DNA from 2 places in the Paenibacillus sp. FSL K6-1230 genome. Region 1 is predicted to be linked to the other one. Evidence: a T-box and tRNA genes for the amino acid it is inferred to sense, from the RefSeq annotation. Region 1 holds a T-box; the other holds one or more tRNA genes.

Region 1 (3,903 bases):
TTGCTATGGATCGCAACTTCGAGACACTTCACACCTATGTCGGCTGGCTAAGTGACGAGAAAATGCAAAAAAGACTGTCCCCTCACATGAACTAGACAGTCTCTTGGTTATGCTCGAACGAATCACAATATTGCAGTTGGCAAGGAACGCTATTAGAGCATCTGTTACAGTTCCAACCTGAATAATGGGCATGAGTGACACGATAACTGACACTCATGCCTTAAATTTTCGAAATACTTCCTCTCGACAGATGCACAAACGTCCCATTCCAGTTGTTACTATGTAAGCGTACTCTTGACGAAATAGTGGCGTTTGATTCACAATACAAGAAGGAATACTTAAAAAATAAAGGAAACGGTTAAATTCCGTCTAGCCATGACGAGAAAAAGCCGGAGCACTTACGCTCCGGACTTTCATTCATGCAGGTATTGCTGAAAGTCGAGTCTTACAGTCCTGTCTGGCCTGCTGAAGTACCTGCCAGCGAAGCTTCTGCTTGCTGTACCAGCTTTTTGGTAATATATCCACCCAGGGAGCCAGCTTCACGAGATGGCATGTTGCCATAGTAGCCGTCTGCTGGAATTGTAATTCCAAGCTCCTGCGCAGCCTCATATTTCAATTGCTGAATGGCACTGTTAGCTTGTTGAACAACCAGATTGTTTGAACGATTACGTCCTGCCATATTTGAATCTCCTTTCAGTCTTGTGAATGAAGTTCCTTGCAAGCTTGCAAGCTTAGTATGGCTCAGACCCGGTTGCTTATTCCTGAAATGATCATATTCAATTATGGAGGTTTTTGCCATGAGTAAGTCTCTGTCCATGTGGTTCGCAGCTTCTTCCATCGTACTATTGACCGCTTCCGCTGTTGCGATCAGCCATTCGATCTGGCTGGCTCTTCTGCTTGGTTTGCTGTCTGTAGGAAATATTGGCTGGGGCTTCGTCGTCAAAGCCAAGCGCAATCGAGCCTAGTACCACGCCCCCTATGGGTGCAGCCGCTGCAAGCTTTAATAGTGCGCTTATGCGATATGGTTTGGGTAACCGCTCTCTTTGTTCAAGATCTATTTGCTCAGCCATGCTGTATCCATAGCCAAAAAGAGGAGCCCATAAGGGCCCCTCTTTTTGGTGTATCTAATACATAAGATGCAGCTATTGCACCTTCATGCATTGAAGCTTAGTGTATGAAGGGGTTGGCCCAAAGAAGAATGTCCTACGAGTTTAGCCTACTCCTACAGAGTTTAAACTACTGAGTTTAGCTTACGGAAGCCTATGCTATAGCCGGATTTTATAGCTAGCTCACTTGCGACGAGCTAGCTTTATCTAGGCAAAAAGCCCATCCGATGCCTTACCTCAGTCAAAGTACGCTCAGCTGCCTCCTGCGCTCTTTCAGCGGATTGGGAGAGAACACGGGTCAACTCTCCGGATTCACGAATGTCTCGATAACGCTGTTGCAGTGGCTCGATGACGCTAAGCACGGCCTCAGCAAGCTCTTTTTTGAAGGCGCCATACATCTGCCCCTCGAATCTTCTCTCCACCTCGGATAGCGACAATCCAGAGCATTGACTATAAATACTCATCAGATTGCTGACCTCAGGCTTGTTGGCAGGATCATAACGGACTTCGCTTCCCGAATCCGTAGTTGCCCGACTGATTTTCTTACGAATGACGGACGGCTCATCCAGCAATGCAATATAGCTGCCTGGGTTAGGATTGCTCTTACTCATTTTCTTCGAGCCATCATCCAGTGACATGATTCTAGCCCCAACCTCAGGAATATAAGGCTCTGGAATGGTGAAGAACTCCCCGAATCTGTGATTAAAACGTCCTGCCAGATCACGGGTCAGCTCCAGATGCTGCTTTTGATCCTCGCCTACGGGTACGAGATCCGCATTATAGATCAGAATATCAGCAGCCATCAGTGCAGGGTATACGAAGAGTCCCGCACCGACGGATTCCTTCCCTTCCGACTTGTCCTTGAACTGCGTCATCCGCTCCAGCTCACCCATATTAGTCAACGTCGTCAGAATCCATCCGAGCTCTGCATGCTGTGGCACATGGGATTGGATGAACACACTGGATTTCACTGGGTCAATGCCAGCAGCCAGATACAACGCAGCTACAGCCTCTGATTGCTCCCGCAGCTTGGCTGGCTCCTGCTGGACAGTAATGGCGTGCAAGTCCACAACCATGAAATAACACTGATGCTCATGCTGTAAGGCCACAAAATTCTTCATAGCCCCGATGTAGTTGCCAAGGGTCAGTTGACCGCTGGGCTGAATACCTGAGAGCACTGTTTTCATAATTACATTCCTCCTATTTCCGATATGATCTGCAATTCCACTGAGTCTCCCTAGCGAACGCAAAAAAGGCCCCACATCCCCAAGGGACGCGAGACCGTGGTACCACCCTAATTCGCTGTCTCTGACTATGGCCCGAGAGCTGTTCTGTTGAACAGCACGGAAATCACCAAGAATAGAAGACCAGCCTTCAGGTTCCTGTAACGGGGAACAGTCGTTCCTTCATACTGACAAGCAAACAACGTAAGCTTGGGTTCTGTCGGAAACTCCAAGGTCCATTCGGCATTCCTCTCCCGCCGATTCACATCAACCATCGGCTTTCTGTAGAGAGTCTGGATTGCTTACTCTTCCTTGTCATCGTATTCAGCGGTATGCAGGACAGTATCATTTGACTGTCTCTTTTACTTAACAGTATGATAATTCCAGTTCACCTGAATGTCAAATAACATGTTATCATAAGAATGTATATTGCAATCATTATCCGATCAAAAGTGAACAAAGGAGCATGGATATGAAACAAGTGACCAAAGGACATTGGAATGGTTACGACACGTACGTCTTACATAGCGAAGAGCTGGAAGTCACGGTACTGCCGCGGCTGGGAAATCAGGCCATCTCTGTCCAGGATACCCTCAGTGGACGCGAGGTTGTACGTAGACCTGAAGAACAGGATTTGTCCTTATTTCAACAGAAGCCCTACCATTTCGGCGTTCCACTGCTTGTTCCTCCAGGACGCATTCGTCAAGGCCGCTTCACTTATGAAGGAATTGCATATCAATTCGATCAAAATACCGATAACCACAATCATATTCACGGGCTCCATCGCAAGCAAGCCTGGTGCGTAACCGACATTGAAGAAGACGAAGACGGATGTACATTGACGTCGGAATTGCTGACTGCAAATGATCCGCATTGGCTTGAGCAATTCCCGATTCCTCTGCGGCTGCAGATGAGCTATCGACTACAGGGAAATATGTTCACGCAGACACTGGAGGTCACTAACTTAGGGGAGCATAACGCTCCTTTCGGCATAGGTTACCATACCTGGTTCTTGCTTGACGGTCAGCCTGAACGTTGGCAGCTCCAGCTACCCGTCAGCGGTCTCTACGGTCTGGATGAGCAGTTGCTTCCTACCGGCGAGCTCCAAGAGCTCGGGAACCTGGCTTGTCTCACAGATGCACTCCCGTTGCAAGGTACGAATCTGGACACAGCTCTTCGAGCTGCTCCGGGGCCTGCTGTGGCGAATCTGGTTCGGAATGATGGTTATACAGTTCGTTATACGGTGGATGAGAGCTACTTCAAGCACTGGGTGCTGTATACCAAAGGTGAATGTGAGCAGTATCTATGCATTGAGCCTTATACCTGGCTACCAGATGCTCCTAATCTGAACAAGCGGGATGATTTCACGGGTCTCATTCGTATTACTCCTGACGAGACTGTTCGACTGACCTCCAGCATCCAGATTTTGCAACCATAAATTACCTTCCTAATAACCTCTCCTTCGGCGAATAGATTCATAATGATGTCACATACTATCCTTACCAAAGCCGAAGGAGGTGACAACGATGTACGGATCGACACAACAACAAGGCAGACGTAACCGTAGTAATAAT
Region 2 (3,903 bases), 4.4 Mb from region 1:
AGGTTCTAACCTGGTACCGTAATCCGGTACGGGGACAGTGTCAGGTGGGCAGTTTGACTGGGGCGGTCGCCTCCTAAAGAGTAACGGAGGCGCCCCAAGGTTCCCTCAGAATGGTTGGAAATCATTCGAAGAGTGCAAAGGCAGAAGGGAGCTTGACTGCGAGACCTACAAGTCGAGCAGGGACGAAAGTCGGGCTTAGTGATCCGGTGGTACCGCATGGAAGGGCCATCGCTCAACGGATAAAAGCTACCCTGGGGATAACAGGCTTATCTCCCCCAAGAGTCCACATCGACGGGGAGGTTTGGCACCTCGATGTCGGCTCATCGCATCCTGGGGCTGAAGTAGGTCCCAAGGGTTGGGCTGTTCGCCCATTAAAGCGGTACGCGAGCTGGGTTCAGAACGTCGTGAGACAGTTCGGTCCCTATCTGTCGTGGGCGTAGGAAATTTGAGAGGAGCTGTCCTTAGTACGAGAGGACCGGGATGGACGTACCGCTGGTGTACCAGTTGTTCCGCCAGGAGCACCGCTGGGTAGCTATGTACGGACGGGATAAGCGCTGAAAGCATCTAAGCGTGAAGCCCCCCTCAAGATGAGATTTCCCAATTAGTAAGACCCCTTGAAGACGACGAGGTAGATAGGCTGGGGGTGGAAGTGCAGTAATGCATGGAGCTGACCAGTACTAATCGGTCGAGGGCTTATCCTAAAGTAGAATGCAATGATTCGTTTCGGTTCCAGTTTTCAGGGTGTAATTCATGTGGATAACGTTTCAAGTAGACGTGATCCTACGTGAAGTACAAGCTGCATTTGGCGATGCAGTAACCTGAAAGAATACTGTGAAGGAATACGTATAAAAGTGCAGTACTCCAAAGCAGGCATAAGCATTTGTGAACCAAATGCACGTTTGGTGGCGATAGCGGAGGGGTTCCACACGTACCCATCCCGAACACGACCGTTAAGCCCTCCAGCGCCGATGGTACTTGGACCGAAGGGTCCTGGGAGAGTAGGACGCCGCCAAGCACCCCATATGGGGGTTTTTTTTCGCCTGTGCATGCGGCATACATACACATTGGAAGATATTCCCTGATAGCTCAGTTGGTAGAGCACTCGACTGTTAATCGAGTTGTCACAGGTTCGAGTCCTGTTCGGGGAGCCATATGGAGAGGTGTCCGAGTTGGCCGAAGGAGCACGATTGGAAATCGTGTAGGCGCCAAAAGCGTCTCGAGGGTTCGAATCCCTCTCTCTCCGTTGATTCACTAATTTACAAGGCCCGTTGGTCAAGGGGTTAAGACACCTCCCTTTCACGGAGGTAACAGGGGTTCGAATCCCCTACGGGTCATAAGGCTATCCCATAGCCGATGAAAAATGAGAACCCCTAGAGGTTCGTCGGAGCATAAGCTTCGATAGAAATACATCGCAGTTGACTTACATCGTAAGACGCAATCCATACGAGTCATAAATATGGAGGCTTAGCTCAGCTGGGAGAGCATCTGCCTTACAAGCAGAGGGTCGGGGGTTCGATCCCCTCAGCCTCCACCATAATTTAATATCGCGGGGTGGAGCAGTTCGGTAGCTCGTCGGGCTCATAACCCGAAGGTCACAGGTTCAAATCCTGTCCCCGCAATTATCTTTCAAGCGATTGAAAGTAACTCATGGAACTGTGGTGTAGAGGCCTAACATGCCTGCCTGTCACGCAGGAGATCGCGGGTTCGAATCCCGTCAGTTCCGCCATTTTGATTTAACTTCAGGGAAGAGAATCACTAAGGGTTCGTCGGAGCATGTGCTTCGTAAGCATGGACTTCTGTGTCGCACACGGAATGAGAGCATCCCGTTAGTTTTACCTTTTAATTTCATATGCCGGTGTAGCTCAACTGGTAGAGCAACTGACTTGTAATCAGTAGGTTGGGGGTTCAAGTCCTCTCGCCGGCACCATTGTGGAGGATTAGCGAAGTGGCCAAACGCATCAGACTGTAAATCTGCTCCCTTACGGGTTCGGTGGTTCGAATCCATCATCCTCCACCAGTTTTTTAGGGGCATAGTTTAAAGGTAGAACAGCGGTCTCCAAAACCGTTAGTGTGGGTTCAATTCCTGCTGCCCCTGCCATTTAACTCTCTTAATGAGAGCCATTAGCTCAGTTGGTAGAGCACCTGACTTTTAATCAGGGTGTCGAAGGTTCGAGTCCTTCATGGCTCACCATAATGTATCATATGCGCGTGTGGCGGAATTGGCAGACGCACTAGACTTAGGATCTAGCGTCTTTGACGTGGGGGTTCAAGTCCCTCCACGCGCATAGGTTTTGCGGACGTGGCTCAGCGGTAGAGCATCGCCTTGCCAAGGCGAGGGTCGCGGGTTCGATTCCCGTCGTCCGCTCCAAATAAGTCCCCTTAGCTCAGCTGGATAGAGCGTTTGACTACGAATCAAAAGGTCGGGAGTTCGAATCTCTCAGGGGACGCCATATAACTACTTACAGTGGTTTACAAAGTTCACTGATATGGATTCGAACGAATGAGTTCGTCGGAGCTAAGCCTCGTTAGCTTAACTTCGCAGTCCGACGCATGTTGTCGGTATCTCTCAGGGGACGTCATATTATTCAATATCGGGACGTAGCTCAGCTTGGTAGAGCACCTGGTTTGGGACCAGGGGGTCGCATGTTCAAATCGTGTCGTCCCGATCTTATACGTGCGGGTGTAGTTCAATGGTAGAACTCCAGCCTTCCAAGCTGGTAGCGTGGGTTCGATTCCCATCACCCGCTTTACATAGATTCGTTAAGAGAGATGGCACTGCTATAGTGCCATCTCTTTTTAGTATATGCTACACTGAATTTTGAAGGTATGAACACGGATTTGTGTATTCAAATCAGACCTGAATTTTGGGAAAATGATCTTAGGAGCAGATGAAAGCGCTATCAACAAAATGTTTTCCTGTGATTCCGACAGCTCCGTTCCATTACAGCGAAAAAGGGGAGAGCGATGTGAAGAAAAAAGGACTATTTTTGATGATGACTTTTTTGCTGCTGTTTGCTTCGGCTTGCAGTAGCTCAGGGGGAAGCGGGGACAGTGGCGGTACCTCTGGTGACGGACAGGTAACACTGCGTATTGCGTGGTGGGGGTCTGATAAACGTCATGAGTATACACAACAGGTTATTGACCTCTATAAGCAAAAGAATCCCAATGTGAAGATTGACGTGGAATATGCTGCATTCGATGATTACTGGAAGAAGCTTGCGCCTCAGGCTGCAGCCAACCAACTTCCGGATATTATTCAGATGGACGTATCCTATATCAGCCAATACGCTCAGAATGGTCAGCTGGAGGATCTCGGCTCCTATGTGGGCAGTGCCATCCAGACTGGAGATGTAGCTGAAAGCGTACTGCAGACAGGCGTCATTCAAGGCAAGCAATATGGCATCCCGACAGGGGTAAACGTACTCAGCTATCAATATGTGCCTGAGAAGCTGAAAGAGGCAGGTATTGAAATTCCTGAGAATTGGACATTTGAGCAATACTCTGAGCTCGCCAAGCAAGCTGGCTCCAAGGACATTTATTTTGACAGCTCGATGGCAGCAGACATTTTCTTCAACTATTATCTGCGTACGAAGGGACTGTCCCTCTACAATGCAGAAGGTACAGCTTTAGGATATGAGGATGACAAGCTCTTCGCCGATTTCTTCGGTACACTGGCTGACACGATGCAGGCCAAAGGAGCTCCATCCCCAGAAATTATCAATCAATCCAAAGGTATTCTGGAAGAATCCCAGATCGTGAAGGGCAAACAGATTGGTGAATGGCAATGGTCTAACCAATATGTGGCTCTGCAATCGGTAGTGGATAAGCCGATGGCACTGGCTCCAATGTTCGGACCGGATATGGAAAAGGGTATCTACATGCAGCCAACGATGTACTGGTCTA

Evidence for each region. A T-box is a leader RNA that pairs with one kind of tRNA and senses whether it is charged. The one in region 1 lies ahead of trpS (tryptophan--tRNA ligase), so its partner is inferred to be a tRNA-Trp.
Region 2: it encodes a tRNA-Trp, which carries the amino acid that the T-box ahead of trpS (tryptophan--tRNA ligase) is inferred to sense. The anticodon was not compared.

The regions. Positions count from the first base shown of each region.
Region 1 covers NZ_JBBOCK010000001.1:5,137,746-5,141,648, forward strand. The annotation lists gene MKX74_RS22690 (metal-dependent hydrolase) at 1-95, shown strand, start outside; gene MKX74_RS22695 (alpha/beta-type small acid-soluble spore protein) at 446-679, opposite strand; gene MKX74_RS22700 (hypothetical protein) at 798-965, shown strand; gene trpS (tryptophan--tRNA ligase) at 1,310-2,293, opposite strand; T-box leader at 2,373-2,657, opposite strand; gene MKX74_RS22710 (aldose 1-epimerase) at 2,802-3,767, shown strand; gene MKX74_RS22715 (alpha/beta-type small acid-soluble spore protein) at 3,856-3,903, shown strand, end outside.
Region 2 covers NZ_JBBOCK010000001.1:749,569-753,471, forward strand. The annotation lists rRNA gene MKX74_RS03265 (23S ribosomal RNA) at 1-701, shown strand, start outside; rRNA gene rrf (5S ribosomal RNA) at 899-1,015, shown strand; tRNA gene MKX74_RS03275 (tRNA-Asn) at 1,076-1,151, shown strand; tRNA gene MKX74_RS03280 (tRNA-Ser) at 1,155-1,243, shown strand; tRNA gene MKX74_RS03285 (tRNA-Glu) at 1,263-1,334, shown strand; tRNA gene MKX74_RS03290 (tRNA-Val) at 1,459-1,534, shown strand; tRNA gene MKX74_RS03295 (tRNA-Met) at 1,546-1,619, shown strand; tRNA gene MKX74_RS03300 (tRNA-Asp) at 1,650-1,726, shown strand; tRNA gene MKX74_RS03305 (tRNA-Thr) at 1,852-1,927, shown strand; tRNA gene MKX74_RS03310 (tRNA-Tyr) at 1,932-2,017, shown strand; tRNA gene MKX74_RS03315 (tRNA-Trp) at 2,025-2,098, shown strand; tRNA gene MKX74_RS03320 (tRNA-Lys) at 2,116-2,191, shown strand; tRNA gene MKX74_RS03325 (tRNA-Leu) at 2,205-2,285, shown strand; tRNA gene MKX74_RS03330 (tRNA-Gly) at 2,294-2,368, shown strand; tRNA gene MKX74_RS03335 (tRNA-Arg) at 2,374-2,450, shown strand; tRNA gene MKX74_RS03340 (tRNA-Pro) at 2,593-2,666, shown strand; tRNA gene MKX74_RS03345 (tRNA-Gly) at 2,677-2,747, shown strand; gene MKX74_RS03350 (extracellular solute-binding protein) at 2,967-3,903, shown strand, end outside.